Regions from separate parts of the Telluria sp. RB2R28 genome, predicted to be linked through region 2. Evidence: predicted binding sites of a transcription regulator. Region 2 holds the regulator's gene; the other holds the start of a gene.
The links. The regulator FliA, encoded in region 2, starts transcription of late flagellar genes. The targets are predictions, from matches to a motif close to CTAAAGTTTNNNNNNNNNNNGCCGNTA.
Positions count from the first base shown of each region.

Region 1 (15,179 bases), on a different contig from region 2:
AGTACATGGCGCAGCAGGGTTTCGTGGTGTTCCGCCTCGATAACCGCGGCTCGGGACGCCGCGAGCGCGCCTTCACCGACGTGCTGTACAACAATCTGGGCAAGCACGAAGTCGAAGACCAGGTGACCGGTATCGACTGGCTGGCCAGGCAGAGCTTTGTCGATCCGAAACGCATTGGCGTGTTCGGCTGGAGCTATGGCGGTTTCATGACGCTGCGTTTGCTGTCAGCCGCATCGGACAAGATCGCGATGGGCGTGTCGGTAGCACCGGTGACCGACTGGTCGCTGTACGACACCCATTACACCGAACAGTTCGTCGGCGCGACGCCGAAGGGCGATCCGGAAGCGTACAAGCGCAGCGGCGTGTTTGCGCACCTGGATGGCATGAAGTCGCCGCTGTTGCTGGTGCACGGCATGGCCGATGACAATGTGCTGTTCTCGAACACCACGCTCTTGATCGATGAACTGGTCAAGCGCAATGTGCAGTTCGACCTGATGACGTATCCGGGCGCCAAGCATGGCATTTCCGGGCGCACCAACCAGCGTCACGTGTATGGCTTGATCGAATCGTACTTCAAGCGCCACCTGGCGGAGACGCCGGCAAAATAAGGCTGTTGCGCCAGACGTAAAAAAGCCGCATCGGAAACGATGCGGCTTTTTCTTTTCCCGTTCACCAGCCGCGATGCGCGGCTGGAGAGGGAGTCCGTATTATGGACGTGGACGTGGACGGTTTGCGTCGTCGACTGCGTCTTCGGCTGCTTCACGCACGTCGCCAGCTGCGTTCTGAACCTTGCCTTCAACCTGGTTTGCCAGGCCTTTGGCCTGCTGTTCCTTGCTGTCCACCAGTTTGCCGGCGCCTTCTTGGATTTTGCCGCCAACTTCTTTCAGTTTGCCTTCGACTTGGTCTTTGTTCATGGTGATCTCCTTTGGTTGGCATGGCCGGTTGGCGATGCGATGAGTACAGATTAACGGAATCTTTCCAGCTCTTCTGTTAGCGCACGCACTTAGTACAGCGATCGAACGATGCGCCATCTTGCCGTTAAGAATGCTATCGTTTTACCAACATCAGCTGTAACTACACCAGTTGTAGTAAAGCGGTTTTAACTACACCAGTTCTACTAACACTTTAATGCGCGATCGAACACCATCATGAATCCCCACACACCGCCATCCCCCAACGCCACGGCGCCCGAGGCTCCCCTTACCCAGCGCAAGCTCGCGCGCCGCGTTACGCTCGTCAACGGTATCGGGGTCCTGTTCATCCTTGGCCTGGCAGCGGTCGTTCTCGCTGCCGACGCCTTGCTGCTGATCTTTGCCTGCATCCTGTTTTCGATCCTGCTCTACAAACTGAGCGCATTGCTGCATCAGCGCACGGGCATCAAGCGCAATATCTCCCTGGTTATCGTCGTGCTGCTGCTCACTGCCATCTTTGGCCTGGGCGGCTGGGCGATGGCGCCGCAGATTTCCGAGCAGTCGGGTCAGCTGGCCAAGGAAATCCCCGCAGCCGTCGAGCGCCTGCAGGCTGAAGTCGCACAACATCCTCTGCTCAAGCGCCTCGTGGCCGAGCTGCCGCCACCGGAAGACATCGTCAAGCAGATGGGTTCGCTCGTGCCAAATGCCGGCCTGTTCTTCAGTGGCGTCATCGGTGCACTGGGCAATATTGTCATCATCATTTTCGTGGGGATTTATTTTGCCGCCTCCCCCGGCGTCTATACGGGCGGTTTCATCCGTCTCGTACCGCAACAGAAGCGGGGCCGCGCACGTGAAGTCATGCAGGAGATGGGCGACAACCTGTCGAGCTGGCTGTTAGGCAAGGCCGTGTCGATGCTGATCGTCGGCGTGACCACGGCGATCGGCCTGAGCCTGCTCGGCGTGCCTCTCGCGCTGATCCTGGGCGTGATCGCGGGCCTGCTCGACTTCATCCCCTACCTGGGTCCGATCATGGCGGGCATCCCGGCCGTGTTGCTGGCGCTGTCGATCAGCCCTGACCTGGCGCTGTACGCGCTGCTCCTGTTTGCAGCGATCAATATGCTCGAAGGTTATGTCTTGCAGCCGATGATCGAGGCGAAAGCCATCGAGTTGCCGCCCGCACTCGTGATTGTGATGCAACTGATCTTCGGCACGCTGTTCGGCTTTGCCGGCGTTGCGCTGGCCACGCCACTGGCAGCCGTGCTGTCCGTGCTGGTGAAGATGCTGTATGTCGAGGATATATTGGGGGACAGACCCGCGAAAGGGGTCAGTTAGCCAGTACGGAAGGGGGTCTCGGCAACACAAGACCCTTCAACAACAAAGCCGCGCGTACGCGGCTTTGTTTTGCTTGCCGAAATGAGTTGTCAAAGACAATCAGCGATTGCCTTTTGCAATATCCTTGACGTCGCCTACCTTCTTCTGCGCCTTGCCTTCTGCCTGGTTCGACAGGCCCTCGCTCTGCTGCTGGCGGCTGCCAACGGCTTCGCCGACTTTCTGCTGCACTTTACCGGCGACTTCCTTGGTCTTGCCCTTGACTTGATCCTTGTTCATTGCAATCTCCTTGCCCGTGACGTGGATGAGACTTCACACTAGGAGTAACTTCTGGTCAGTTCTGTACGGCGCTTAACAAACGGGCTTGCGCCAGACACTCGCCAGCCAGGGTTGTTGTTCGCGCGGCAAACCGGGCGGCCGGTAATAGTGGTGCAGCGCTACAAAGCCAGCCGCGAGCATGAAGCGCTCCCAGCTATTGTAGTCATGGTAGGTGCCGTAACGATCGCCGTTCCAGCCTTCCTGGTTGTCGCCCCGAGGGTTCGACGTGAACAGCACCCCGCCCGGCTTGAGCGTGCCGAACAATTGATCGAGCGTGTGCGGCAACGCCGCGCTGGGAACGTGGAACAGCACTGCATTGGCAAAAATGCCATCGAACAGCGCGGGCGGCAAATCCAGGTGTAAAAAATCTTGCTGCCATACCTCGCAACCACTGTATTCCCGGGCCATGGCAACGAAGCGTTCGCTGCCGTCCACGCCAATGGCGCGATGGCCGAGGCCGCTGAAGGTTTTCAGGTCGCGCCCCGGCCCGCAGCCCAGATCGAGGATCGTGTGCGGCGCTGGCGTTGTGATTGCGCCGAGCAAGGCGGCAATGTTTTGACTTACGTCATGGTCAATCGTACCGGCAAAGAAATCCTCGGCATGCTCGTTGTAGTGTTGAAGAGTACTGCGGGTGATGTCATCATGGTTCATGCGCATAGTATGCCAGTCGCGCGCCCGCTTGCGCGACGCGCTTCTGCGCAAAGTAATTCGAAAATATTTTCTGGATTACCCTAAAGTTTCCATAAGCTCCGCCGTAAATGATTCAGACAACCGGGAATCCGGCCTGAGAATACATGCTTTGGTAAACTTATGAACGCAGACGATGTCCTTGCGATTTACGAAAACCTGGCTGGCCTGACGGGCCAGATGACGCACGCCGCCAAGGCCGGCGACTGGAACGAGTTTGCGCAACTGAATATGGAAGCCCGGGCTCAGGCAGCCCCGGCAGTAGCTGGCATGCCGGCACTGACAGGCGCCAAGCGCCTCAGCAAGGTCGACCTGTTGAAACAATTGATGGCCAACGACCGCGCCATTCGCGACGTGACCGATCCATGGGACGAACAACTTGGTCGCGCCCAGCACGCACACTGACCCTCCCCCCGGATCATCGATCAAGGCACCTTCGAGTGCTTTTTTATGGCGCAGGCAACAAAAAAGCGCCCGGCAGGCGCTTTGGTGGCCACCAGGCTGGAAGCCTGGGCGGCGAATTCGGTGAGAGGACGAACCCCAGCTATCTGCTGGCGTCGCCTCGTGCCGGTTGCTGCCGGCGTCCGTTGCCACTGTAGGCAAGCGAACTGCTTCCAGACACAGGCGTTTCCTCAACGGTCGTCTGCTTGTCGCGCCACCTATCGTTGGTGACTGCGCCAGACCCTGTGCTGTCTGTGACCTTGTCGATCACCGGACCATTATAGCGCAAAATCAAAGTTGTGTAGACATTTCATTGTGCGGCTCGTCCAGCTGTGGTTCGACCGGCGCCGGCGCCTTCGTTTTGCGCGCGAAACGCTGCCGCAGACGGGCCATCAGCGAAGCGCGCGGCATGGGCTGGATCATCGGCGCTGCCCGCTTGCGGCGGCGAAGGAGGAACAGCGCGCCACCCACCAGACCCAGCACGGCGACTACTGCCCCGGCGATCCAGCCCCACGGCGTGGATGCTTCCGGTTCCGGCGCAGGCCGCTTGCGGGATGGCCGTGGCGCACCCCGCGGCGCGACCTTATCCTGGACGACGGCGGACGGACTGGCGCCCAGCGCCACCTGCAGTACCCGCACCTTGTCTTCCAGCGTGCCGATCTGCTCGCGCAGCTGGGCATTCTTGACATCGAGCGCGGCGCACACGGTTGCACTGTCGACGGAGGAAGATGGCGCGCAAGTTGCAGCAGATGCAGGTGCAGGCAAGGCAACAGGCACAGGCAGCGGCTTGGACAATGGCGTCGATGCGTGCGTGGCTGCAGCCGGTTCGGGCGCCGGCGCCACTTTCTCGGCGACGACCGGCGTCGCCGGCGTGGCGGGATGTAGCGGCTTCGGCGGCTTCAGCGGTTTCGGCGGCCTTGGCTTGACCGCCATCGGCTTGGGCGCCGCAACAGGCGCGGCAGAAAGGTCCGTCACGACCGGCGCCGGCGCCTTCGTGGGTACAGGCACGGGCACGGGCACGGGCGCCGGGACCGGTAATGGAACCGCTGGCGCCGGCGGATTCGGATTCGGCGCCATGAAGAGCGTCACGAGACGCACATCGCGCGTGCCGCCATCGACCAGGTCAAGATACAAATGCAGGCGGCTTGATTCGACGGGCGCCGACGACGTCACGCGCAGGAACTGACGGCCATCGCGCTGGCTCACACGCATGCCCAGCGTCGACAGCACGGCCGGCATGCCAATGTTCGCGCCCCGGTACACGTCCGGATGCGCCAGACGTGCCTGGACCGGGGTCGCGGGCGACGCCAGCGCAGTCAGCTCGAGTTCCAGCACCAGCGGCTGGCCGATATACGAACTGATGCGCGGTTCGCCCAGCTCGGCTGCGCCGACGCCGCAGGAGAGCAAAGCACACGTGATGAATACAGGGAGGCGGCTGGCCATAGCAACTTACAAAAGTGAAGCCCAAGCGTCATTAACGGACATTGGGATAAACTCTTTAATCCCAGCCTCTTGCATATCAGGACATGTCCATGGAAAACAGGATTGAGAAAGACAGCTTTGGCCCCATCGAGGTGCCACAAGACAATTTGTGGGGTGCGCAGACCCAGCGCTCGCTGCACCACTTCCACATCTCGACCGAACGCATGGCGCCCGAACTGGTCGCCGCCCTCGCCCAGGTCAAGCGCGCCGCGGCCGCCGTCAACCGCTCGTTGGGCAAGCTGCCAGCCGACAAGGCCGACGCCATCATCCGCGCGGCCGACGAGGTGCTCGACGGGCGCCATCCGGGCGAATTCCCGCTGGCCGTGTGGCAGACCGGCTCAGGCACGCAAAGCAATATGAACATGAACGAGGTGCTGGCCAACCGCGGCTCCGAGCTGCTTGGCGGCGAGCGCGGCGAAGCGCGCCTGCTGCACCCGAACGACCACGTCAATATGGGCCAGTCGTCCAACGACATCTTCCCCACCGCAATGCACGTGGCTGCTGCCTGGGCACTGGCCAAGGAGGTGTTGCCCGCACTGGCGCAATTGCGCGGCACGCTGCTGCGCAAGTCGCGCGACTTCGAGCCGATCGTCAAGATTGGGCGTACCCACTTGCAGGATGCGACGCCGCTGACGCTCGGCCAGGAATTCTCCGGTTACGTGGCCCAGCTCGAATTTGCCGAAAGCGCGCTCAGGTCCACCCTCCCCGGCCTGCTGCAACTGGCGGCCGGCGGCACCGCCGTGGGCACGGGCCTGAATGCCCATCCCGATTTCGCACCGCGCATCGCCGCCGAACTCGGTTCGCGCACCGGACTGTCGTTCAAGACGGCGCCGAACAAGTTCATGGCACTGGCCGGGCATGACGCGATGGTTTCAGCCCATGGCGCGTTCAAGCTGCTGGCGACGGCGCTGATGAAAATCGCCAACGACATCCGCTGGATGGCGTCCGGCCCGCGCTCGGGCCTGGGTGAAATCACCATCCCCGAAAATGAACCGGGCAGCTCGATCATGCCGGGCAAGGTCAATCCGACCCAGTGCGAAGCATTGACGATGCTCTGCTGCCAGGTGTTCGGCAACGATGTCGCGATCACCGTCGGCGGCTCGCAGGGCAACTTCGAGCTCAATGTATTCAAGCCGATGATCGCCCACAACTTCCTGCAAAGTGCGCGCCTGCTGGCCGACGGCATGCGCTCGTTCGACACGCACTGCGCCCAGGGCATCGAGCCGAACCTGGTCCGGATCGGCGAACTGATGGAAAAATCGCTGATGCTGGTGACGGCACTGGCCCCGCACATCGGGTATGATCGCGCCGCGCAGATTGCCAAGACCGCATCGAAGGAAGGCCTGACCCTGCGCCAGGCGGCCCTGCAAAGCGGTTTTGTCGACGATCAGCAGTTTGACCAGTGGATCGTGCCGATCGATATGACGCGGCCCGATCCGGTCGAATAAACACCCAGTATCCGGGCGGCCTTGTGACCATCAGGCCGCCCTTTTTACACCCGAGGAAAACATGCAAAAAATCGAATTCGAGTTGACATCGGAATTTGTCGAAGTCAACCAGCTGCTCAAGCTGGCCGGCCTGGTCGACAGCGGCGGCGCCGGCAAGAACCTGGTCGCCAGCGGCGTGGTAAAGGTCGACGGCAAGCAGGAACTGCGCAAGACGGCCAAGATCCGCACCGGCCAGGTCGTCACGCTGGGCGACGTCGAAATCACGGTTCGCTAACAAATAGACAGAAAGACAGCTTCTTATGTTTGCGGCCTAACAAACAGAACAGGGCTTCCTTGTTTATATTTTAAGACGTTAATCAACGGCTTATAGGTGAAAGCGATGGAAACCCCTGAAACCCGCGCGCAGTCGCAAGAGCAACTGATCGGTGACCTGCGTCTCGTGATCGAGAACGCTGAAGAACTGCTCAAGAACACGGATCAATACTCGAGCGAGTTGTACCAGAACGCCCGGACCAAGCTGTCGCTGGCGCTGGAAGCGGCGAATGAAGAACTGTCGCGCTTTGAAGACGCCCAGCTCGAGCGCATGATGGCGGCCACCCGCCTCGCCAATGAGCAGTTCGCGGACCGCTCTGGCGAATCACGCATCCTGCGCGCGTTTCACTGAGCTCTACACGAAGCTATAACGAAAAAACCCGGCATCGTGCCGGGTTGCTCACGCCTTCGTGTTGATCGAGTTGCCCAGGTGCGCCGGCAGGTTCTGCGGCTGCGGGAGCGAGGCGATCATCTGGGCTGCCGACGCGGCTTCGATGTCCATGGCGCGCTTGAGCATCGTCATGCCCACTTCCTGACGGATACCGGTTTCTGCCATGCTGGTCGACAGCTTGGCAATATTCGTGACGTCCATATATTCCTCCAGAATAAGACTCGTCAGTCTTTAACGACGCCGCCAACCAGAACTTGAGGGTTGGTGCCCGACCATTTATTCACCCACGCCAGCACTGCGCCAATGTCGTTCAGGTCGAGCCAGGCCACGCCGGTGCGCAGCGTCGCGGGACGGGCCACGTCCGAGACCACCGCCACGATCGTCGCATCGTCGGCGTACAAAGCCGGCTTGTCCAGCGCCGGGCGATGCACTTCCAGCTTCGGCAGCGACTCCCACTTGTAGCCCTCCACCAGCGTCAGGTCGGCCGGCGACAGGCGCGCCAGCAGCTCGGCCAGCGGCGGTTCGGGGGCGGTGCGCAGCTCACGCATGATGGCGATCCGGTACGGCGAGGCGATCATCACCTCGGCTGCCCCGGCCAGGCGCAGGCGCGCACTATCCTTGCGCGGCGGCTCGAGCTCGATATCGTGGTGGCTGTGCTTGACGATATTGACGCGCAGGCCGGCGCCGGACAGGCCGGCGACGAGATGCTCGAGCAGCGTCGTCTTGCCGCTGCCCGACCAGCCGACCACCGCCAGCACGGGCCCGGAAACGCGCGAATCCGATTCAGTAGGCAGCACGGTAGCGGGTTCCACGGTAATTCATCACGGCGGCCTTGGGCGTGAGCCGCTCGAGCACGAGGCCCGGCGCGACTTCCTCGCCTTCGCGGCGCAGCATCTTGTCGACCAGCAGCAGGCTCTCGCCGGGCGTCGGCGAATAGATGTAGCCGCCAAAGGCCACCTTCGGGATTTCACGCTGGAGGGTGTCCGGCAACTGCTGCAGCGTGCGCAGCTGGTCGTCGCCGACTGGTTGCGGAGCCACGGTGGCAGGTGCTGGTGCGGCCTCGCGCTGCTGCGGTGACGGCTGCGGTGATGATGACGCCGTCGACACGGCCGGCGCCGGTGCGGGCTTTGCACGTACCGGCCGGGCTTCGGCTACCGGTGCGGGTGCAGGTGCAGGTGCAGGTGCAGGCTGAACAACCGGGGCGGGTGCGGGGATGACAGCAGCGGGCGGTGCAGGCGTCGCTACCGGGGCGGTAGCTGGCACAGTCGCGGGCGCAGTCGCCGGGACCGCTGCAGGCGGCGTCACGGCTGCCAGCCGCACCGGCGCCTCGCCCGCAAGACGCGGCCACAGCAGCGCTACGGCCGCCGCAATCACGACGACGGCCACGCCAAGCGCCAGGTAACGCCGCTGCGCGCCCTGCCCTGCGCGCGGCGCTGCATACGACGGCGCCGGTGCGTGGATGGTCGGGGCGTTGCCCAGCTGGCGTTCGGCTTGCGCCTTCTTGAGTGCTTCGAGGATGTACGACATATCAGGTTCCCGTCCCGCCAGCGGCCAGCAAACGGGGCTCGGCCACGTTCGACAGCTGGTTCAGACGCATATAAGTACGTGGCCCGACCACGCCATCGGCCTTCAGGTCTTGCGCAGCCTGGAAGGCGCGCAGCCACTCCTTGGTGCGCGCGTCGAGCGGCGCATCGAGCGCCGGCGCCGTTTCGCTGTGCAGACCTGCAAGTCGTTGGGCGATCCAGTCGACGTCCGGCCCGCGATCGCCCTGGGCGACGACATCGCGAAACGCCGCCGGCATGCGCCAGAAGGTGGTGAATTCGCCACCGAAGCGCGCGACGAAGGCAGCGATGTCGATGCGCTCGCGCCGGTCGCCCTGCGCCAGCGTGACGCTGCGCTCGTCCATCCCGACCAGCACCGCATGGCCGGTGCGCGGGCCGTCGTGCAGCGTGACCACGGCCGGCCGGTCGAGCAGGCGCAGTTCGTACACGCCGCCCCGCCCCGCATGGCAGCGCAGGTTGGCGCGCAGCGCGGCCTCGCACATGGCCTTTGGATCGGCGCCGGCCAGGTTGGCAAATGACGGTCCCCACAGCGCCGCCAGGGTCTCCAGCGCCGCGGTCTCGTTCTCGAGCGTCGGCAACGGCGCGCCTGGTGCAGCGGTGGGGCTGGCGACAGGCTTGGGTGTGTTCGATGCTGCCGACGCAACCGGCGCCGGCTTGACCGCCGCAACGCTGGCCGCCGCCGGCCGCGCCGCGTGCTGCGGCAGCATCTGCCACGCCGCCGCGCCCAGCGCCACGCAGGCCAGCGCGCCGCCGGCCAGCAGCGGCCAGCGCCGCGGTGCACGGCGCACGGCCGGATCGTCGGCAAAGACTTCGGCGGCCGCCCGGCGCAAAATGGCGCGCGTGACCTGCGGACTGTTTTCCACGTAGGCGCCCAGCAGCGCGCGGTCGCACAGCAGGTTGATCCGGCGCGGCACGCCATGCGCCAGGCGGTGCACCAGCGGCGTCAGGGCGGGCGGGAATGGCACGCCGACCGCGCCGGCCACGGCCAGCCGGTGCGCGATATACGCGCCCGTCTCGGCTTCGCCCAGTGGCCCCAGGTGGTAGCGTGCGATCACGCGCTGGGCCAGTTGTTCAAGTTCGGGACGCGCGAGCATCGTGCGCAGTTCGGGCTGGCCGATCAGGATGATCTGCAGCAGCTTGCGCTCGCTGGTTTCGAGGTTGGTCAGCAGGCGCAGTTGCTCGAGCACGTCGCTCGACAGGTTCTGCGCCTCGTCGATCACCAGCACGTTGTTCAGGCCCTGCGCGTGCGACGCCAGCAGGTAGCGGTTGATCGCATCCACATACCCCTTCACGCCCGCGCCAGCGGCGGCCGGCGCCACCTCGATATGCAGCTCGTCGCACACAGTCTGCAGCAGCTCCTGCGCCGTCAGGCGCGGATTGAAGATGTAGGCCAGGCGGCAGTTCGCGGGCACCTGCTCGATGAAGCAGCGGCAGACCGTGGTCTTGCCGGCGCCGATCTCGCCGGTGAGCAGCACGAAGCCGCCGCCGCTGCCGATCCCGTACAGCAGGTGCGCCAGCGCTTCGCGGTGCCGTTCGCTCATGAACAGGTAGCGCGGATCGGGGGCGATCGAAAATGGCGAGTGCGTGAGCTGGAAATAGTGGTTGTACATGAATGACTAACGGATGCTCTGCGGGCTGCTTTGCGGCTTGAACTTGGCGCAGTATATTTTGCTTTTGTCGTTCGCGTAAGCGATCGTGCTGCCGGGGATCGACCTGCGCAGCGGGTAGCGCGAGCCGTCTGCCACGCGAAACGGCGTACCCGCAGCGGCGCGCACCGACTTTTCCAGTTCGTCGGGTTTGGTCTCGAGGATCGCGGCCACGAACACCACGGCGCTCGTGTCGTCGCTGACCATCACTTGTTCCACCTTTGAACCCCACAGCGACGCCTCGGTGCGGAACCAGTAGGCCCCGCCCTCGCGCTTGTAGGCCGGGCCGAAGAATTCGGTGAGATAGGCGTGAAAGTAGGCGTTATCGAGCTGGCTGCGGCACAGGAGCGCGCTGCCGATCACCGGCCCGAACGTCGATGGCGCCGCGCCCGCCCCCGTTGCGGTGCAGGACAGCACGAAGCCGGCGAGCAGCGGCAGACCGCGCTTGAGAAGCGTCGTGGTACGGCAGGCAACAACCGGGCGGATCATGGCGATACTCTCCTTCAGCGGCGCCCATTATGACACTGCGTGGCGCCCGGGCAACCAAGTGCCAAATCATGCCGGCGCACGCGCCGCTGCCGCTGCTGTCGTCGCGGCGGCCAGCACCGCCTCGACGTCGTCCGGTAAGGCCGGCTTGAGCAGATGGCGATCAAAACCCGCCGCGCGCGAGCGGGCGCGGTCTTCCCCGGTGCCCCAGCCCGTCAGCGCCACCAGCATGACGCCGTCGAGCGCGGGCAGCTGGCGCAGGCGGCGCGCCGCTTCATAGCCGTCCATGAACGGCATGCCGATATCCAGAAACACGAGGTCAGGCTGAAAGCGCGCGGCTTCTTCCACCGCCGCCGCGCCGTCATGCACGACGCGGACCGTGTGGCCGGCAATCTCGAGCAGCGCCGCCAGCGTGGCGGCGGCATCGACATTGTCGTCCGCGACCAGGACCTGGAGTGCGACGCCTTGCCCGTCATGCGGCGCGCCGGCCGCCGCCGGCGCAGGCGCCGGCGAAGCGACGAGCGCCGCCGTCATCAACGGCAGGCGCACGGCAAAGCTGCTGCCCAGGCCCACGCCGGCGCTCTGCGCGCTGACCGCGCCGCCATGCAGTTCGACCAGGCGCCGCACAAGCGAGAGCCCGATCCCCAGTCCGCCGTTGGCACGCTCGATGTTGCGCGCCACCTGGGTAAACATCTCGAACACAGCCGCCAGCATGTCGGCCGCAATGCCCACGCCGTTATCGCGCACCGTCACCACCGCTTCATCACCCTCGATGCGCGCCGTCAGCACGATACGCCCGCCCTGCGGCGTGTACTTGGCGGCATTCGACAGCAGATTGCTGACCACCTGGCTGATGCGCACCGGGTCGACGTCGACCGGCACCGGCAGCAGCGGCAGATCGACCGTCAACCCATGGCCGGCAGCGTCGATCAGCGGTTTGCTGGTTTCGATGGCCGTTGCGATCACGTCGCGCAGGTCGACCGGCTGCATCTGCAGCACCAGCTTGCCGCTCGAGACGCGCGCGATGTCGAGCAGGTCGTTGATCAGGTGGACCATGTGCCCGACCTGGCGCTCCATCATTGCGCGCACGCCGCCCAGCCGCAAGGCGCTTCCCGGCTTGTCCGCACCCATGCGCATGATTTCAAGACCGTTGCGGATCGGCGCCAGCGGGTTGCGCAGCTCGTGCGCCAGCGTGGCGAGAAACTCCGACTTGCGGCGGTCGGCTTCGTGCAGCGCTTCACTGGCGCGCACGCGTTCGATGTGCGCCCAGCAGCGCTCGACCACCGCCTCGACCAGCGCCACCTCGCCCGCCGTCCAGACGCGCGGTGTGCGCTGGTGCACCGCCATCATCGCCGCCAGCCTGCCGCCCTTGACCAGCGGGCAGCAGATGATGGCCCTGACATCGATCTGGGTGAACATCGCGGCGCCGTCTTCGTCCGTCAATTCGCGCCCGACGTCGTGGATCAGCAGCGTGCGGCCTTCGCGCATGTCGGCGCGGGCGCGCGAGCCGAACAGGTCGAGCGAATACACGCCCACGGTGCTGACCGCGCCCGGCGTCACCCAGTCGTGGCGGATCGTGAAGCGGTCGTTGTCCGCCTCGACGTCCGCATAGGCCACGCGCGTGACGTCCAGGTATTGGCCCAGCAGGCGCGTGGCCTCGCCCATGATCGTCTTCGGGTCGTGCGCGACGCGCGTGGCCTCGCCGATCGCGTCGAGCATGCGCAGGCGCTCTTCGACCTGGCGCCGCTCGGTGATGTCGCTGCCGGTGGCGGCCACGAACAGCAAGGCGCCATCGTCGCCCGTGACCGGGGCGATGACGAGGTCGATGAAGCGCTCGCCGCCGCCCGCCACGAAGTATGGCAGCTCGTAGCGCACACGCTCGCCGCCCGCGGCCAGTGCAACGCAGGCCGCAATCTCGGCCGCCACCTGCGGCGAGCCGCTCCACCAGCCACAGGCCTGGAACGGGCGCCCCAGCACGTCGGCGCGCGCGTAGCCGCCCGCGTCGAGGGCCACGTGATTGGCTTCGATCAGCGTGCCACCCGGCGTCATCAGGATCCCGAAGTGCGTGCCCTGCTCGAAGAACGTGCGGAACTTGGCATTCGCTTCGGCCGCGGCCATGGCTTCGCTGGCGGTGGCGCGCACGCTCGCTTCGAACAGCTTGCGGCTGGTAATGTCGAGCGTGGTGCCGACCAGGCGTTCCGGGGCGCCCGCAGCATCGCGCAGCAGGCGCCCGCTGGCCGCGATCCAGCGTTCGCGGCCATCGATGGCGCTCACCGTGCGGTATTCGTCGCGGTAGTGGCCATCGCCCGGCGCAGCCAGCAGCGCCGCCACCCTGGCCACGACGCGCTCGCGGTCATCCGGATGGAACGCGGCATCGATCAGCGTGTGGGTCACCGGCCCATCGGGCGGCACGCCGAAATGCGTGCGCGCGTGCGTGTTCCAGACGATCTCGCAATGGGTCAGCGAATGGTCGAACAGGCCGAAATCGCCGGCATCGGCCGCAATGCGCAGCTTTTCATTGGTCGTCTCCAGCTCGTGCAGCGCGTGGTCGCGCTGTTGCGCGGCCAGTACCTGGGCCGTGGTTTCGGCGCACATGCAGCACACGCCTGCCACCTGCCCCGCTTCGTCGCGCAGCGCGATGGTCGAGAAGGTAGCGTAGATCTGCTCCGGGTAGCCGTTGCGCTGCACGACGAAGCCGTGGTCTTCTTCGTGCACCGGATTGCCCTGCAGCGTAGCAGACAGCATCGGGCGGACCTCGTCCCAGACATCGGCCCAGACCTCGGCAAACGGCTGGCCGAACGTCTGTTCGGGATGCTCGCCGCGCGCGCCCAGCACGACGCGGTAGGCATCGTTGTAGAGCAGGTGCAGTGCCGGACCCCAGGCCACATACATGGGCTGGCGCGCGCCGAGCATCAGGCTCACTGCAGTGCGAAGTGGTTGTGGCCAGGCCGCCAGCGGGCCAAGCGGATTGTGCGCCCAGTCGAGCGCGCGCAGCAGCGCGCCCATGTCCCCGCCACCGGTGGCAAACGCCAGCTTCGACGGCGGGAGGTGCGGGGGCAAGAGGTCGGGCATCGGGGTTATTTACTAGGGATATTCCATGAACGATACCACTTTGCCGACCTGGCAAGTGTCCTTTTTCCTGCAGGCAAATATGCCATTGGTCGACCACGCTGCACCCAATACCAATTGCGATACCAATTCGCTCACCGGCTTGAATACTTGCCCTTCTACAGAAGAGCGAAGTCGAACCAGCTACGCATCATAACCAATACCAGTTAAATACCTGTTGACATGCCAGAACGCCCTGCCTATAGTGCGATGACCCTTTTCCCGGCACTCATTGCACACCATGATCGACTATCTCATTGGCGTTGACGGCGGCGGCACCAACACCCGCGTGCGCCTGGCCGGCCGCGACGGCGCCGTGCTCGCAACCGGCAGCAGCGGCGCATCCGGCCTGCGCCACGGCATCGACAAGGCCTGGAGCGCGGTGCTTGCCGCCACCAGCCAGGCCTTCGCCGCCATCGGCATTGACACTGTTCCCATGCCAGCCTGCGCGATCGGTCTGGGCATGGCGGGCGTCCACAACAAGGAATGGGCGGCCGCCTTTCGCGCCGCCGATCCGGGCTTTGGCGCCCTGGTGCTCGACACCGACGGCTTCACGACGCTGATGGGCGCCCATGGCGGGCAGCCCGGCGCGATCGTCGCCATCGGCACCGGCAGCGTCGGCGAAGCCCTGCGGCAGGATGGCACGCGGGTCGAAGTGGGCGGCTGGGGCTTCCCTGCCGGCGACGAAGCGGGCGGCGCCTGGATGGGCCTGCGCGCGATAGGCCACATTCAACAGGTGCTCGACGGCCGCGCCGAAGGCGGCGCCTTTGCCGACGCCGTGATTGGCGCCTGCGGCGGCGCGCGCGACCCGATCCAGGTCTGGCTCGGCCACGCCACGCAGACCGACTACGCGGGCCTGGCGCGCTTTGTCGTGGCGCACGGCGCCAGCGACCCCGTGGCCGCCGGGATCCTGACACAGGCGGGCGCAGAAGCGGCCCGCATTGCGCGCGCGCTCGACCCGTCGGGCAGCTTGCCGCTGGCGCTGTGCGGCGGCCTGGGCGACACGCTGCGCGCCTGCCTGCCGGCCAAAACGCTGGCCCGCTGCAGTGCCCCGCATG
Region 1 covers NZ_JCASIK010000001.1:128,331-143,509, reverse strand. Annotated here, with positions in the region: gene AC56LV_RS00630 (S9 family peptidase) at 1-608, shown strand, start outside; gene AC56LV_RS00625 (CsbD family protein) at 708-914, opposite strand; gene AC56LV_RS00620 (AI-2E family transporter) at 1,149-2,243, shown strand; gene AC56LV_RS00615 (CsbD family protein) at 2,343-2,519, opposite strand; gene AC56LV_RS00610 (class I SAM-dependent methyltransferase) at 2,592-3,209, opposite strand; gene AC56LV_RS00605 (flagellar protein FliT) at 3,369-3,650, shown strand; gene AC56LV_RS00600 (FimV/HubP-related protein) at 3,978-5,129, opposite strand; gene fumC (class II fumarate hydratase) at 5,219-6,616, shown strand; gene AC56LV_RS00590 (RNA-binding S4 domain-containing protein) at 6,678-6,890, shown strand; gene AC56LV_RS00585 (DUF883 family protein) at 6,996-7,280, shown strand; gene AC56LV_RS00580 (YjfB family protein) at 7,329-7,520, opposite strand; gene mobB (molybdopterin-guanine dinucleotide biosynthesis protein B) at 7,544-8,116, opposite strand; gene AC56LV_RS00570 (general secretion pathway protein GspB) at 8,103-8,846, opposite strand; gene AC56LV_RS00565 (AAA family ATPase) at 8,848-10,491, opposite strand; gene AC56LV_RS00560 (hypothetical protein) at 10,498-11,016, opposite strand; gene AC56LV_RS00555 (PAS domain-containing hybrid sensor histidine kinase/response regulator) at 11,083-14,085, opposite strand; gene AC56LV_RS00550 (glucosamine kinase nucleotide-binding domain-containing protein) at 14,363-15,179, shown strand, end outside.
Region 1: a site for FliA is predicted at 3,290-3,316, ahead of AC56LV_RS00605 (flagellar protein FliT). Genes of this name have one in related genera too.

Region 2 (15,179 bases):
GGCGCGCTGGATCGAGATGGCCGCTGGCGGCGACGCGGTCACGCCGTTCATGCACTTTGGCGATACGGTGCGCATCGAGATGCTCGACGAGAAGGGCGCATCGCTGTTTGGGGCGATCGAGCAGACCCTCAAGGCCGCGGTGGCTTGAGGCCGGACTCGTCCCAGAAGCCATCGCTACCTGGCACGCCACGCAGGTCGACCCGCACCGGCCGGCTGATCCGGCGCAGTGCATCGGCGCGCACCAGCCGCCCATCCGGTTCATGCAGCCGGTACCAGAGAAACGCCACGCCGGACAAGGCCAGGTGCTCGCCCGTGAACAGGTGATCGCGCTGTACGGCAAGGCCTTCGAGCCGCAGGTCGACATCGAGCACCAGTGCCCCGGTGCTGCGCCCGGCCTGGCCGAGATAGCGCGCCGTCGTAAACAGGGGGCTCTTGTCGCTGGCTTCGCCGGCGCGCAGCGAGTCGATGAAGCTGTCGACCGCCTTGAGCTGCACCGTCGCAGCGGCCGCGATGGCGGCGAGCTCTTTCTTGCGTTCGCCTTTGGCGGCGGCGGCCAGCAGGTCGAGTGCATCGATGTGCTGCGCGAGCGCGGCGCGTTCCAGCCCCACCAGCCGGAGCCTTTCCAGCAGCGCCGCATGGCGCGTGACGTCGAGTTCGCCCATATAGCCGCCACTCAGGCCAGCCAGGCGGGCAGGGCAACTGCGCGCCATGGCACTGGCAAACAGGGCGCGCGCGCCGTCGCCGTAGGCGGTGCCGGCCAGCGTGGTGTCGGTCTTGAACAGACTGGCGAGGTCGGCCCCGGCGCGCAACACCATGGCCGGCGCTGTCAGCCAGGCCAGCAGCAGGGCGCTGCGCCGGCGCGCGGCCGCTGGCGTGCTGGCCTCGATATAGCGCCGCAGCGCGGCGTTGCGCGCTGACAGTTCTTGCGCTTGCCGGACCAGCGCGGCGTCGACGGTGCGCGCCACCACGATGCCCTGGCTGACAAGCGGGTCGTACAAGATGACGATGCGGTCCAGCGGCAAAATCTGGCAGACCTCGGCTGCCAGTTCCAGCGTCAGGTCGAACGCACGCGCCAGACCGGCGGCGCCGAAGCCGCGGGTATCGACGTTGCCGCCCAGCGCTTTGGCTTGCGCTGGCGGCATGCGCGCCAGCAATTCGGCGCGCTCGGCTTCGGCGATTGCCTGCCGTGCTTCGGCCTCCTGCAACCGCGCCCGTGCTTCGGTCAGGTCGGCCGATGCAGAGAGCTGGGCAATTGAATGCGCAGAATACAAGGCGCCCAGACATAACATGACGATCGAATAGAACGCTCGTGCGGTTGAATATCGACGCGCCATGATTCCCCCCAATTGGGTAATAGGAAATAAATCTATCTAAATATCACCACAGAAAAGTGTAACAATTTGTGGAGAAATGGTAGGAGAAGTATCTATACTATTGATTGTTGCAGCGCAACGTACCTAAAATCACTAAATAAGTCGTTACCAATCAGGGACTTGCAAGACATCGTTAATAATGGGTGACATTGCGCAAGAAACTCTGCAGCAACACGATTGGGGAAGAAATGACGCGAAATGCGATAGAATTGACGAGTTAACAAAGTGGTTCTATGAGTATTTATAACCTGCCATTAGCCGGCCTCGAAATCGGCTTTGCCACATCGCTGATCGTATCGCTCCTGCTCGTGCTCACGACACGCTGGCATGGCCGCTACTCGCTTGATGCAACGCGTGGCGTGCAGAAATTCCATATCACCCCAACCCCGCGTATCGGCGGCACCGCCATCATGACAGGCCTCTGGCTGGCGCTGGGCGTCCTGCCGCAGGCACAGCGCGATTTGCTGCTCCCGGTTCTCATTGCCTCGCTGCCAGCCTTTGTCTTTGGCCTGGCCGAAGACCTGACCCGCACCGTTTCCGTACGCACCCGCCTGCTGGCCACGATCGGCAGTGGCGTGGTGTGCTGGTTCCTCACGGGCGTCACGCTGCAGCACACGGGCTTGCCACTGCTCGACGGCATGCTCGGCTGGCTCCCGTTCTCGGTGTTGTTCACCGCGTTTGCCGTTGGTGGCGTGGCCAATGCCGTCAATATCATCGATGGTTTCAATGGTCTGGCCAGCGGCACGGTCGTCATCGGCCTGGGCACGCTGGGCCTGATCGCCATGGGCGCTGGCGACATTCACCTGGCGCAGCTGTGCTTCGTGATCTGCGCCGTGACGGCCGGCTTTTTCGTCGTCAATTTCCCGTTGGGCAAGCTGTTCCTTGGGGATGGCGGCGCCTACCTGCTTGGCTTCCTGCTGGCCTGGCTGTCCGTGATGCTGGTCTACCGCAATCCGTCGGTATCGGCCTGGGCGCCGCTGCTGGCCTGCGCCTACCCGGTTTTTGAGACGGTGTTTACGATCATGCGCCGCCTTTGGTGCCGTCGTCATCCAGGGCATCCGGACAGCTGGCACCTGCACAGCCTGGTCAAGACGGCGATCACGGCACGCTACCTGCGCATGCTGCCCCCGCCTCTGCGCAACGCCTTCGTCTCGCCGGTCTCGTGGGGCATTGCCCTGGTGCCGGCGGCGCTGGCCGTCAATTATGCGGGCGACCCGGCGGTGCTGGTGCAAGGCGCTGTGGCCAGTTTCGCGCTGTATCTGGGCGTGTATGCACTGGTCGTGTCGGCCTGGCGTGCCCGTCGTCGCCACGCGCCGGGCTTGATGCCGGTCGCAACTGCGCCGCTGGCGGTCAAGCCCCTTGTCACGACCAGCAGCAATGGCCAGGGCGCCACGTCCGGCCTGGTTGCTGCCCGCATCGCTGCCAATCCATCCGCCAACCAGCCTGGCAGCCTGGCGGATCACAGCCACAAGCAAGCAGCGCCGGTCCTCGCGCGCCGCCGCATGTAATCTCCGACGCAGTCCGCAGTCCGCAGTCCGTAGTCCGTAGTCCGCACGACGCCGCCCCTGAACTGGGGCAGGTTTCCCCGTTTGTTCTCGATCTGTCCCTACAGCAATTTCAGCGATAATCTCGCTCGCGCGTACCAAGGCGCGGCTGAGACATTCAAGAGCAATCGAGCGAGGGCACCATGTCGGATGATAGCGACGCAGAAAAGACTGAAGACGCATCGCCCAGAAAGATCGAGAAAGCGCGTGAAGAAGGCGACGTTCCCCGATCGCGCGAGCTGGCGACGTTCACTGTACTGATGACGGCCGGCGCCTGCCTGTGGGCATTTGGCGGCATGCTCGTCGGCAGGCTGGCGACCTCGCTGAAGTCCGGCCTCACGCTCGACCGCGAGCAAATCTTCAATCCCAATATCCTGCTCGAACGCATTCTCAACGACATCGTCAGCGTCATGCTGGCCTGCCTGCCGATTGCCGGCGCCATCATGCTCATCGCGCTGATCTCGCCGATGTTGATCGGCGGCTGGCTGTTCTCGTCGAAGGCATTCATGCCCAACTTCGGCAAGCTCAACCCGATCAAGGGTATCGGCAATATGTTCTCCAAGAACGCGCTGGTGGAGCTGCTCAAAGCCATCATCAAGACGATCGTCATCGGCGTGGTGGCCTGGATCGTCGTCAGCGGCCAGAAGGAAGCAATGCTGGGCCTGGCGGTCGAGCCACTGAATGAAAGCAGCGCCCACGTCGGCGACATGATTGGCCGGTCGTTCCTGTTCATCACCGGCGCGCTGGGGGTGATCGCCCTTATCGATGGTCCGTATCAGTTGTGGCATTGGAAAGACAAACTGAAAATGACGCGCCAGGAAATGATCCAGGAATCGAAGGAATCGGACGGCAATCCTCAGATTAAGGGGAAGATTCGGCAGATGCAGCGCGAAATGGCCCGGGGCCGGATGATGCAAAATGTCCCTACTGCTGATGTGATCGTTACCAATCCGACGCACTATGCAGTCGCACTGAAGTATGCGGATGGCAAGGGAGCACCGCGGGTAGTGGCCAAGGGCGTCGATGACGTCGCGGCCAAGATCCGCGAAATGGGCGCCGAGAACAAGGTACCCATGCTCGAAGCCCCGGCCCTGGCCCGCGCCCTGTTCAAGCACACCGAGATCGATGAAGAGATTCCGGAAAAGCTGTACTCGGCGGTGGCGGAAGTGCTGGCCTACGTCTACCAGCTGCGGGCTTACAAGAAAGGCGAGGGTGATTACCCGGATCGCCCGACCAGGTTGAAAGTACCAGCCGAGATGGACCCGCTGAACCCGGCCTCGCAACAGCGACCGGCACCCGATAATGGAGCAACTGAATGACCAACAGCATGAAACTGCCAGCCTGGATGAGCGGCCTTGGAGCACAAGGCGGCAAGGCGGCAGCCCCGATCCTGATCATCATGCTATTGGCCATGATGATCTTGCCGTTGCCGGCGTTCGTGCTGGACGTGTTTTTCAGTTTCAATATCGCGCTGTCGATCATCGTGCTGCTGACCGCGCTGTACACGGTCAAGCCGCTCGACTTTCTGGCCTTCCCGTCGATTCTTCTCGTGTCGACCATGCTGCGCCTGGCGCTGAACGTCGCGTCGACCCGTATCGTCCTGACCGAAGGCCATACGGGCAGCGCCGCTGCCGGCAAGGTCGTCGAGGCCTTCGGCCACTTCCTGATCGGCGGTAACTACACCGTCGGTATCGTCGTCTTCATCATCCTGACCATCATCAACTTCTCGGTCGTGACCAAGGGCGCGGGCCGTATCGCCGAAGTCGGCGCACGCTTTGCGCTGGACGCGATGCCGGGCAAGCAAATGGCCATTGACGCCGACCTGAACGCCGGCCTGATCGGTGAAGACGAAGCGCGCAAGCGCCGCCAGGAAGTCTCGCAGGAAGCCGAATTCTACGGCGCGATGGACGGCGCCTCGAAGTACGTGAAGGGCGATGCCGTCGCCGGTATCATGATTACCGTGATCAATATGATCGCCGGCCTGATCGTCGGCGTCGTAATGCACGACCTGGCCATCGGTGAAGCCACCAAGATCTACACGCTGCTGGCCATCGGTGATGGCCTGGTGGCCCAGATTCCTTCGCTGATCATTTCGATCGCCGCCGGTATGGTGGTTTCGCGCGTGGCCAACGATGAAGACGTCAGCTCGCAGCTGACCAGCCAGCTGTTCGCCCGTCCGGAAGCGCTGTACATCACGGCCGCGATCATCGGCGGTCTGGGCATGATCCCGGGCATGCCGAACTTCGTGTTCCTGCTGCTGGCCGGCTCGCTGGCTGCCGGTGGTTATTTCATCTCGAAGCGCAAGAAAGAAGCGCCGGCGCAGGCGGAGGCCGCCGCCGTGGCCGACGCCGCTGCCGCTGCCCGTACGGCGCCGGCCGAAAGCGAAGAAGCAACCTGGCAGGACGTGATGCCAGTCGACACGCTGGGCCTGGAAGTGGGCTACCGCCTGATTCCGCTGGTCGACAAGAACCAGGGCGGCGAGCTGCTCAAGCGCATCAAGGGTATCCGCAAGAAGTTCGCACAAGAAGTGGGTTTTCTGGCGCCGCCAGTGCATATCCGCGACAACCTGGAACTCAAGCCATCGGCTTACCGTATCACGCTCAAGGGCGTCGAAGTGGGCAGCGGCGAAGCACTCAATGGCCAGTTTTTGGCGATCAACCCGGGCATGGCCAGCGGCACGCTGCCAGGCGTGGTCACGACCGACCCGGCCTTCGGCCTGCCGGCGACCTGGATCGAAGCGAGCCTGCGCGACGAAGCGCAGAGCATGGGCTACACGGTGGTCGATGCGGGCACCGTCGTTGCCACGCACCTGAATCACCTGATCACGCTGCACGCGTCGGAACTGCTGGGCCGCATGGAAGTGCAGGCGCTGCTGGACCACCTGGGCAAGGAAACCCCGAAGCTGGTCGAAGACCTGGTGCCGAAAGTCGTCTCGCTGTCGACGCTGCAGAAAGTGCTGCAGAACCTGCTGGTCGAAGGCGTGCACATCCGCGACATGCGCTCGATCATCGAAGCGCTGTCGGAGCATGCCGGCATGACGCAGGACCCGGCCGAACTGACCGCCGTGGTGCGCGTGTCGCTTGGTCGTGCGATCGTCCAGCAATTGTTCCCGGGCGAGAACGAGCTGTCGGTGATGACGCTGGACAACCGCCTCGAGCGCCTGTTGATGCAGGCGATGGGCGCCGGCGGCGACGGCACCGGCATCGAGCCGGGCCTGGCCGACACGATTGCCCAGCAGGCTGCGCACGCCGCTAACCAGCAAGAGCAGATGGGCCTGTCGCCCGTGCTGCTGGTGCCGGCGCCACTGCGCGTGCTGCTGTCGCGCTTTTTGCGCCGCGCCGTGCCTGCGCTCAAGGTGCTGTCGCATGCTGAAGTGCCCGAGACCAAGACGATCCGTGTGACGAGTCTGGTGGGCGTGCCGATGTAACAGGGACGGGGCAGCGCACGCGCTGCCCCGTGCTCATCATGCCGGAGCAGGGCGATGGACTTGACGCCAGACCAGCCAGCCAAGCGTCGTGACCGTCAGAATCGCGCCGAAGGCCAGCCCCAGGGCGACGAGTATTTCAAGATCCGCCAGCTCTTCGCCATCCCTTGAGCCGTACAGGTTGATCAGCCAGATTGCCCACGCTTCCGGGAACGGTGGGAAAAGGTCGTGATGGATAATCAGAAAACGAGCGAGCACAACAGTGCCAGCAAGGATCCAGATGATCAGAGACAGTCGTATCAGTGCTCTCTTCATTGGACAGTTACTCGGCCATCAGCGCGTAATGAGGTGCCTGGAATGAGAACCTGTGCCGATGCAATCGCCAGGGGGGCGCTTGTGCGCTGCCCTGGCTAGCGATGCGTCAGAGGAAATCGGCGTTTTTTGCGCCAGACAAGGATGCCGGTCGATGTGACGATCAGTACGATCACCAGTGCACCGGCCAGAGCGACAAGCAACTCGACATCGGCCATTTCCTCACCGTTGGTTGCGCCGTACAGATCGCTGACCCAGATAAAGAAGGGAATTGGTACCTGCGGGAAAAGGTAGTGGTATGTCAGCCAGAAGCGGGCAAGTGCGGCGGTAGCGACCAGTACCCACATCGTCAGCAGGCTTCGCAGGATAATTTTCTTCACGTGACAGTCACCCGGCCGTAAGCTGTCAACGTGCTATTGGGGATGGTCATCCTGGTCGTCGCCTTGATGTGAGCGCGCAAAATGTTGAAATCGACTTCCCGCTCGATGGTGATGCAGCCTCTGCTGATACCGGCAGGTCCTTTCGGATGCAGACGGAAGTTGCCCCGCTTGACCCTGTCGCAAAAAAATTCGTCATCGACGTTGTCATCCGCGGCATAGAGCGCAAACCAGTCAGATCGGCCGGTGAATACGTCGCGGAGCGCTCCCAGCGTACCGCCAGACTGGCGATCAAGCAGGTAGTAGACACCGGGAGGAATCGGACCGGTGTTAGCGCTGCAAATGAACTCCCGGCGGTTTACCTGGTTGTCCAATCCTGAAAAGGCTGGAAGTTTCAGCGAGTTCATTTCAAACGTGCTCATCGGTTTGCCGTTGAGTTTGAACGTGCATTCGACCATATGACACCCCTTGAAGTCTGGTTGAGAAGCCTCTGATCATAGGTAGCTGATGCAGGCGGTCGCTGACGTGCCACAACCATCGGGCTGCCAGATGCCAGGTGTCCTAGTCCACCACGATCTGCTTCTCGATGGGGCCCAGGTCAGTAATCGTGACAAGAATATGCAGCGGACTGGCCCAGTCGACATGCAGATGAAACTCGACACCGCCGGGGCCACCTTCGGGATCGTGCGGCCCGATGTTGGTGACATACACATTGGCGTTGCCCAGATGAGGGCGGCCGGGCGGTGAATCGTACGGGTCGAGGACCGGTTTCCACTCTGCGGCCGTAATCAGCACGGCCGAGCTTTCTGTGAGACCGGGCCAGTTGAAATTGCGGCGTACACGGCCCTTTACGTTACGGTAGATCAGCCGGATCGAGCGTGCCATGGGGTTCTCCTGATGGGCGTTTGTGGCACGCCAGCCGTGCCAGTCACGATTCGACCTGGCCGGCATCCGCAAGATCGGCGCCCCAACGCCACTTTCATGCGCCAGCGCAAACCACGTCGGCGCCCGCATCGACCCTGCCAGATTCCAATAAACTGGTATCACTTTTTCTGGTTATGGGGAAATAGGCCCTTTTCCCCGTCCTTCTCGCTTGATCGTTTCCACACGGCATCGACAATAATGATTCCTATCGATGGGCATGTGCCCGTCATGCAGAACATAGATTGAAGTGCGGAGAACCACGATGAAAGTGAAGAAATTTACAGCGGCAACTTCCCGGGATGCCTTGCGCAAGGTGCGCGAAGCCCTGGGCCCGGATGCCGTCATCCTGTCCAACCGTCCCGTCGATGGCGCCGTCGAAATCCTGGCACTCGATAACGACGATGTCGCGTCGCTGTCCGCGCCTGTCGCCGATTCCGAGATGGCCCAGCCAAAGCCGCAGCTGCAGCACTTCGAGGAACTCGCACCCGCTGCACCGCGCGCTACGCCGGCACGCCGCTACCAGGATGCCGGCCCGGTCATGAACGCGCCGGTCGCACCGGCCTATGTCGCGCCCGTCGCGCCGCTGGCGCCGGCCGAGCCGGCCGCAACCTACGCCGAACGCCGCGCACCGGCGCCTGAACCGACCATCGACATGGCCGCCATGACCGCCATGATGAGCGCCGCCATCACCCAGGCCAAGGAATCGGCGACCTCTGAAGTCAGCAGCATGATGAGCGAAATCCGCGCCATGCGCGGCCTGATGGAAACCCAGCTGGCCGAACTGTCGTGGGGCTCGACCGCCCAGCGCGAGCCACACAAGGCGACCGTCCTGCGTGAAATGCTCGCTGCCGGTTTCTCGGCCACGCTGGCACGCTACATCATTGAAAAAATGCCGGCCATGAACGATGCAGCGCAAGCGATGCGTTGGGTGAAGACCGTGTTGGCACGCAACCTGGCGACCATCGGCAACGAAGACGCGATGCTGTCCGAAGGCGGCGTATTCGCGCTGGTCGGCCCGACCGGTGTGGGCAAGACCACCACCACGGCCAAGCTGGCCGCACGCTGCGTGATGCGCCACGGCCCGGACAAGCTGGCCCTGATCACCACCGACGCCTACCGTATCGGCGGTCACGAGCAGCTGCGCATCTACGGCAAGATCCTCGGCGTCATGGTGCACTCGGTGAAGGACGAGGCCGACCTGCGCATCGCGCTGAAAGAACTGCGCAACAAGCACACGGTGCTGATCGACACCATCGGCATGTCGCAGCGCGACCACATGGTGGCCGAGCAGGTCGCGATGCTGTCGGGCTCGGGCGCCGAAGTCAAGCGCCTGCTGTGCCTGAACTCGACGTCGACCAACGAGACGCTCAACGAAGTCGTCCGCGCCTACCAGGGCAGCGGCCTGCATGGCGCGATCATGACCAAGATGGACGAGGCTGCCTCGACCGGTGGCGTGCTCGACATCGTGATCCGCCAGAAGCTCAAACTGCATTACGTCTCGAACGGCCAGCGCGTGCCGGAAGACCTGCACGTGGCCGACAGCGCGATGCTGATCGACCGCGCGTTCCGCAACCGCGGCGTGGCGCCGCTTGATGCCGACCTGCCGATGCTGATGGCAGCTACCGCGCAGGCCAACCGCCGCGAGGTGTCGCATGGCTAGTTTTGACTTCGACCAGGCCGAAGGCCTGCGCCGCATGCTGCAAGGCCCGCGTCCGCGCGTGGTCACGTTTCTGTCGGCCACGCCGGAAGACGACAAGGGTGCAATGCTGGTGAACCTGGGCGCCTCGCTGGCCCAGGCCGGCAACGAAGTGCTGATCGTCGATGCCTGCAACGTCGAGTACGGCGTCGCCCGCCGCCTGGGCCTGAACCGCGGCGCGTCGCTGCTGCAGGTCGCACGCCAGGAAAGCGCGCTGAACCAGGTGATCCATCCGGCCCCGCAAGGCTTCTCGGTGGTGCCGATGGGCGCGCCAGAATCGACCGACGACGTGCGGCGCCTGGGCAAGACGTTCGACGTGCTGGCCACGCAAGCGGGCATCGTGATCGTCGACGGCGAACTGGGCCCGGACGGCGAATTCCCGGTGCCGTTGATGTCCAGTTCCGAGATCGTGATCCAGGTATCGACCAGCGCGGCCTCGATCACCAATGCCTACTCGCTCATCAAGCGCCTGACGCAGGAACTGGGCCGCCGGCCATTCGGCATCCTGGTAACCGGCGCGACTGAGGGGGAGGCCAAGGTGGTATACGATAATATGTCACTGGCAGCAACACGTTACCTGGCCGTCAAGCTCAGTTTCATGGGCGCCGTGCCGGCCGACGAATACCTGCACCGCGCCGCACGCCTGGGCCGGGCCGTGGTCGATGCCTTCCCGCTGGCCGGCGCATCGGTCGCGTTTCGCCAGCTGGCTGGCAAGTTTGCACTGCCTGCAATGCCGCAGTTCGGCCGCCAGGGCAGCGCGTCCATCGGTTCCTGACGCAGTCGCCATCGAATACGCACATAGAAAAAGATACATATCAGCATGTACACGGCCAAAGGGAAAGCGGACAAGAATTCTTTGCTGACGGAGCACATGCCGTTGGTAAAGCGTCTTGCCCACCACATGAAGGCGAAGCTGCCGCCTTCGGTGGAGGTCGATGACCTGATCCAGGCCGGCATGATTGGTTTGCTCGACGCAATCAACCGCTACGAAGACGACCACGGCGCGCAATTCGAGACCTACGCCGTGCTGCGCATCCGCGGCGCCATGCTCGACGAGCTGCGCTCGAGCGACTGGATGCCGCGCAGCACGCGCCAGAACATGCGCAAGGTCGAGGGCGCGATGCAATCGCTGCAGCAGCGCCTGGGCCGCCCGCCAAGCGAATCCGAAGTCGCCGCCTCGCTCAAGATCTCGCTCGACGAGTACCAGGACATGCTGGCCGATTCCGGCGGCCACCAGCTGCTGTACTACGAAGACTTCCATGCCGACGAAGGCAGCGACAATTTCCTCGACCGCTATGCAGTCGACGATGCCGATCCGCTGCGCAGCCTGATGGAAACCGATTTCCGCCAGGCCGTGATCGACGCGATCGACAAGCTGCCGCCGCGCGAAAAACTCCTGATGGGCTTGTACTACGAAGAAGAACTGAACCTGAAGGAAATCGGCGCCGTGATGGGCGTGAGTGAATCGCGGGTGTCGCAGCTGCACACCCAGGCCGTCGCACGTTTGCGCACCACCTTACGGGAGCAATTATGGACTGGGCCAGCGTAATCGGCCTGGTGCTGGCAATCGCCGGCATCTTTCTCGGTTACACCCTCGACGGCGGCAAATTCTCGTCGTTGATCCAGCCTGCCGCATTTGCCATCGTGGTGGTCGGCACCTTCGGCGCCGTGCTGCTGCAAAGCGAGACGCGCACCTTCTTGCGCGGCATCGCGATGCTGCGCTGGGTGTTCGTGCCACCGAAAAACGGCCGCCAGAAACTGTCGCGCGAAATCGCACTATGGAGCCTGACGGCGCGCCGCGATGGCTTGCTGTCGCTCGAACAATTCATGAGCAAGGCCGACCCGTTCATCGCCAAGGGCTTGCGCCTGGTGGTTGACGGCATCGCGCCCGAGAAAGTGCGCAGCCTGCTCGAACACGAAATCAACGGCTACGAATTCGCCCAGCGCCAGGCCGCGCGCATCTGGGAATCGGCCGCCGGCTATTCGCCGACGATCGGCATCCTGGGCGCCGTGCTGGGCCTGATCCACGTGATGGAAAACCTGTCCGACCCGGCCCGCCTGGGCTCGGGCATCGCGGTGGCGTTTGTGTCGACCGTGTATGGCGTGGGCATGGCCAACCTGTTCTTCTACCCGGTGGGCAACAAGCTCAAGGCCATCGTCAGCGACAAGGTCTCGCAGTACGAGATCCTGGCCGAGGTGTTCTCTGACCTGGCCAGCGGCGACCATGGCCGCGTCATCGACGAACGCGTCGCCAGCCTGCTCACGCACCACTAGGCCAGCGCCATGGCACGCAAGCGCTACGATGACGATGTCCCCACCGAAAACCACGAGCGCTGGCTGATTTCGTACGCCGACCTGATCACGCTGCTGTTCGCGTTTTTCGTCGTCATGTACGCCATCTCCATCGTCAACGAGGGCAAGTACCAGGTGCTGTCCGAAGCGCTCGGCGACGCGTTCGGCGGCCGTGGCGCATCCACGCAGGTCAACACCAATGTCGAACCGGTGCTGCCGCTGTCGCACATCATCAACCGCCGCCGCAACGAAGCAGCGCGGCGCGAGCAGGAAAAGATGGGCGTGATGGCGCGCGAACTGTCGGCGACCTTGCTGCCGCTGGTGAAGTCGGGGCAAGTGCGGGTGATCCAGAATGCGCGCGGCATCAGCGTCGAGATCAACGCCAGCGTGCTGTTCCCGCAGGGCGAAGCAGTGCTGGACGGCGAAGGCCAGGAAATCCTGGCGCAGGTGGCTGGCCTGCTCAAGAACGACACGCATCGCATCGAGGTTGAAGGCCACACCGACGACCTGCCGATCGCCAATCCGCTGTATCCATCGAACTGGGAACTGTCGACCGCGCGCGCGAGCAGCGTGGTGCGGCTGTTCGCCGCCAACGGCGTGCCCGAGGTGCGCCTGTCGGCGATCGGCTTTGCCGCGACGCGCCCGGTGGCGCCCAACACCGACGAAGGAGGCAAAGCGCGCAACCGGCGCGTGGCGGTGATGATCCTGGCGGCCCTGCCCGAGACCGGCGGTAACATACTTCCGTGAATGTATTGATGGAATCATGGCATAATCGACAGGCAGCGTCGCGCGGGTGACGCCTGCCGTGATCCTCGAGGAGTCGCAATGCATGTCAAACGAAGCTCGCCGGCGGCCAAGCTGGCAATGGTGCTGTCGCTGGTCGGCCTGGTTGGCGTGGTCAAGGCCGTGGAGGCCAAGGTGAACGTCCAGCATCGGCTTGAAGTGGAAACCGGGGCCGGCAAGGTCAAGGTGCGGGTACTGATCGAGAACCGGGGCGATGTACCGGTATGGATCCCGCGCGAAATCGCGCTGGGCGACGATCTGAGCGCCCCCCGCTTTGCGCTGCGTTCACTGACGGACACGGTCGCCTACACGGGCCGCATGGTCAAGCGCGGCCCGCTGAACGCTGCCGATTATCTCGAGGTCAAGCCGCAGACGACCTATCTGAACACGCTCGACATCACGCAGGCATATGCGTTCAAGCCGGGCCAGCACAGTTACGAGATCCGCTACGCCGGCCCGTGGGTGACCGATTTGCGCAAGCTCGACGCGGGCGGCATCAGGAGCAGCCCGGCGCTACCGGTCAAGTTCTCGCACACGGTCAGGATGGCCGCGCGCTGATTCAAGGCGCTTTGCAGTTGGTGGCGCTGGCGATCAGCGTCGCGCCACAACTCGTCTTGTCGCCATCGAAGGCAATCAATTTGCCGTCAATTTTGTGCTGCGCCGAGCCGCTGACGATCTTGCAGCCGTTGTGACCTTTGATGGGGCAACTGCAGGTGTCGCCCACGCACGCCACGGGAATACCGCCCACCTTCACATGCCGCGCGCTGACGCTGAGAACCTTGCCGCCATGCGAGGTGGCGTCGCCGAGCCTGATGATGTTGCGCATGATTGAGCCTTTCTTCTGATGGTGATTCAGTCGGCTGCGGTGTCGTGTTCGGGGATGGCGTCTGTGTCTGCGCCCAGTACCGACGCCACGGTCGGTGGCTTGTAGTTGTCCGGGTCGATCGACGGCTGGACAATGTGCTTGAAGATGTTCGCGCCTTGCGCCTCGCGCCGTTCCTTGCTCGGCGGGCTGATGAACACGATGCTGGCGCCTGTCGGATCGCGCAGATTGATCGCGGCCGAGGCGCCGCCGTCGATGTAGCTGCCCATCACCCCCACGGCCATCTGGACGAAGAAGGTCGCGGCCCCGGTATTACCCATGCGCTGGTCGGTATCGATGAACTGCGACGTCTTGCCGGTGTCGATGTCCGGGCCGCCCTGCGCGGCATACGCGTGCAGCGTGCCTGCCAGTGCGATCTTCTGTTCGGTGTCGTGGTTGAACGCGGCAATGATGCGCGCCGGGCCTGCGGCGCGCTGCGCTTCGGGCAGCGTTTGCAGCGCCTGCTGCCAGCCGGCTTCCAGCAGCTTTTGGCGCGCGTCGCGGCGCTTGACCGGCTTGCCTTCGTCATCCTCGAACTTGACGAACACGGGACGGTGGATGAAGCCCATCGAGGGCAGGGCGTCGAAGGCGGCAAGCTGGTTGCGGTTCCAGGGGACCGGGAACCAGGGGGTGGGCTTCCAGTCTTTCGGGGGCGGATTGGCCCAGCGTTTGTAGTCGTCGAGCAGCGTGCTTTCGGGGCGGTCGAAGACGGGGTGTTTGGCGAATTTGGCGGCGGCGGGGAGCCATTCGGCGACGGTGGGTTGTCTGGTGCCATGGGACCATTCGGTTCTCAGTTCCGAGCGCATGGGTACCGTTTGTTCAAGTCGAATGTACATGCGGCGCAGGGTTTCTTGCAGATAGTCGTTGTCCGGATCATTCCATGCATAAGGCCGCAACGGCTCGACCCGATCTCGCCGGGCCAGGACGAAGACAGCGCTGGCATCAGAGTATTTGGGAATGTAGTAGCCATCACGGACAAGGGGAGCGCTGCCGGGTAGCTGCATATAACCGCGGTCTGCTGCATCGTCGGCACTTAACAGGACGAGGTAAGGAAGATCAGGATGTGCATCGAAAAAGGCAAAGGCCTGCTCCAGTAACTGGTCTGGCCTTTCTGAGAGCTGCCATGGGCCAGTGACGAACAGGTGCCAGGCCATGCCGGTACCTTCGGCGCTGGATGCAAGGCCCGCTATCGGCATGACTGCGCTCGGCTGCTCTGCAGGGTTGTTGATCGGCCCGCCGGCATACATGGATGGCACACCCCAAAACATGGGAGATGGGTCCGCGCCATTTTCCAGCGCGTCGCAAGCACGGCTGCCTGTCTGTCCTATTTTGTCGATTCTGGACCATGGATATTTTTTGGGATCGGGTTCACGAATGCTGTTGTAGGGCCCGCCTCCCTGCAACGCTTGCCAAAGCTTGCCTTGGCGGTACTGTTCGACCGTAACGCCCAATCCAATTACTTCGAGCACGTATTCGCGCTGGGATTGTTCCGATTTTTTAACGAGCTTTTCCTGTTCCTTGAGTTGATGATTTTTTTGTTGCCATGCCCGTTGGCGTCCATGGGCAGCATTCAGGTCAAACAACCACTTTCC
Region 2 covers NZ_JCASIK010000002.1:1,022,302-1,037,480, reverse strand. Annotated here, with positions in the region: gene AC56LV_RS12205 (fumarylacetoacetate hydrolase family protein) at 1-148, shown strand, start outside; gene AC56LV_RS12200 (hypothetical protein) at 129-1,289, opposite strand; gene AC56LV_RS12195 (MraY family glycosyltransferase) at 1,607-2,881, shown strand; gene flhB (flagellar biosynthesis protein FlhB) at 3,061-4,236, shown strand; gene flhA (flagellar biosynthesis protein FlhA) at 4,233-6,344, shown strand; gene AC56LV_RS12180 (hypothetical protein) at 6,381-6,656, opposite strand; gene AC56LV_RS12175 (hypothetical protein) at 6,752-7,033, opposite strand; gene AC56LV_RS12170 (DUF2778 domain-containing protein) at 7,030-7,488, opposite strand; gene AC56LV_RS12165 (hypothetical protein) at 7,592-7,915, opposite strand; gene flhF (flagellar biosynthesis GTPase FlhF) at 8,217-9,614, shown strand; gene AC56LV_RS12155 (MinD/ParA family ATP-binding protein) at 9,607-10,425, shown strand; gene AC56LV_RS12150 (RNA polymerase sigma factor FliA) at 10,471-11,199, shown strand; gene AC56LV_RS12145 (flagellar motor protein) at 11,181-11,924, shown strand; gene motD (flagellar motor protein MotD) at 11,934-12,689, shown strand; gene AC56LV_RS12135 (hypothetical protein) at 12,768-13,283, shown strand; gene AC56LV_RS12130 (PAAR domain-containing protein) at 13,285-13,551, opposite strand; gene AC56LV_RS12125 (type VI lipase adapter Tla3 domain-containing protein) at 13,578-15,179, opposite strand, start outside.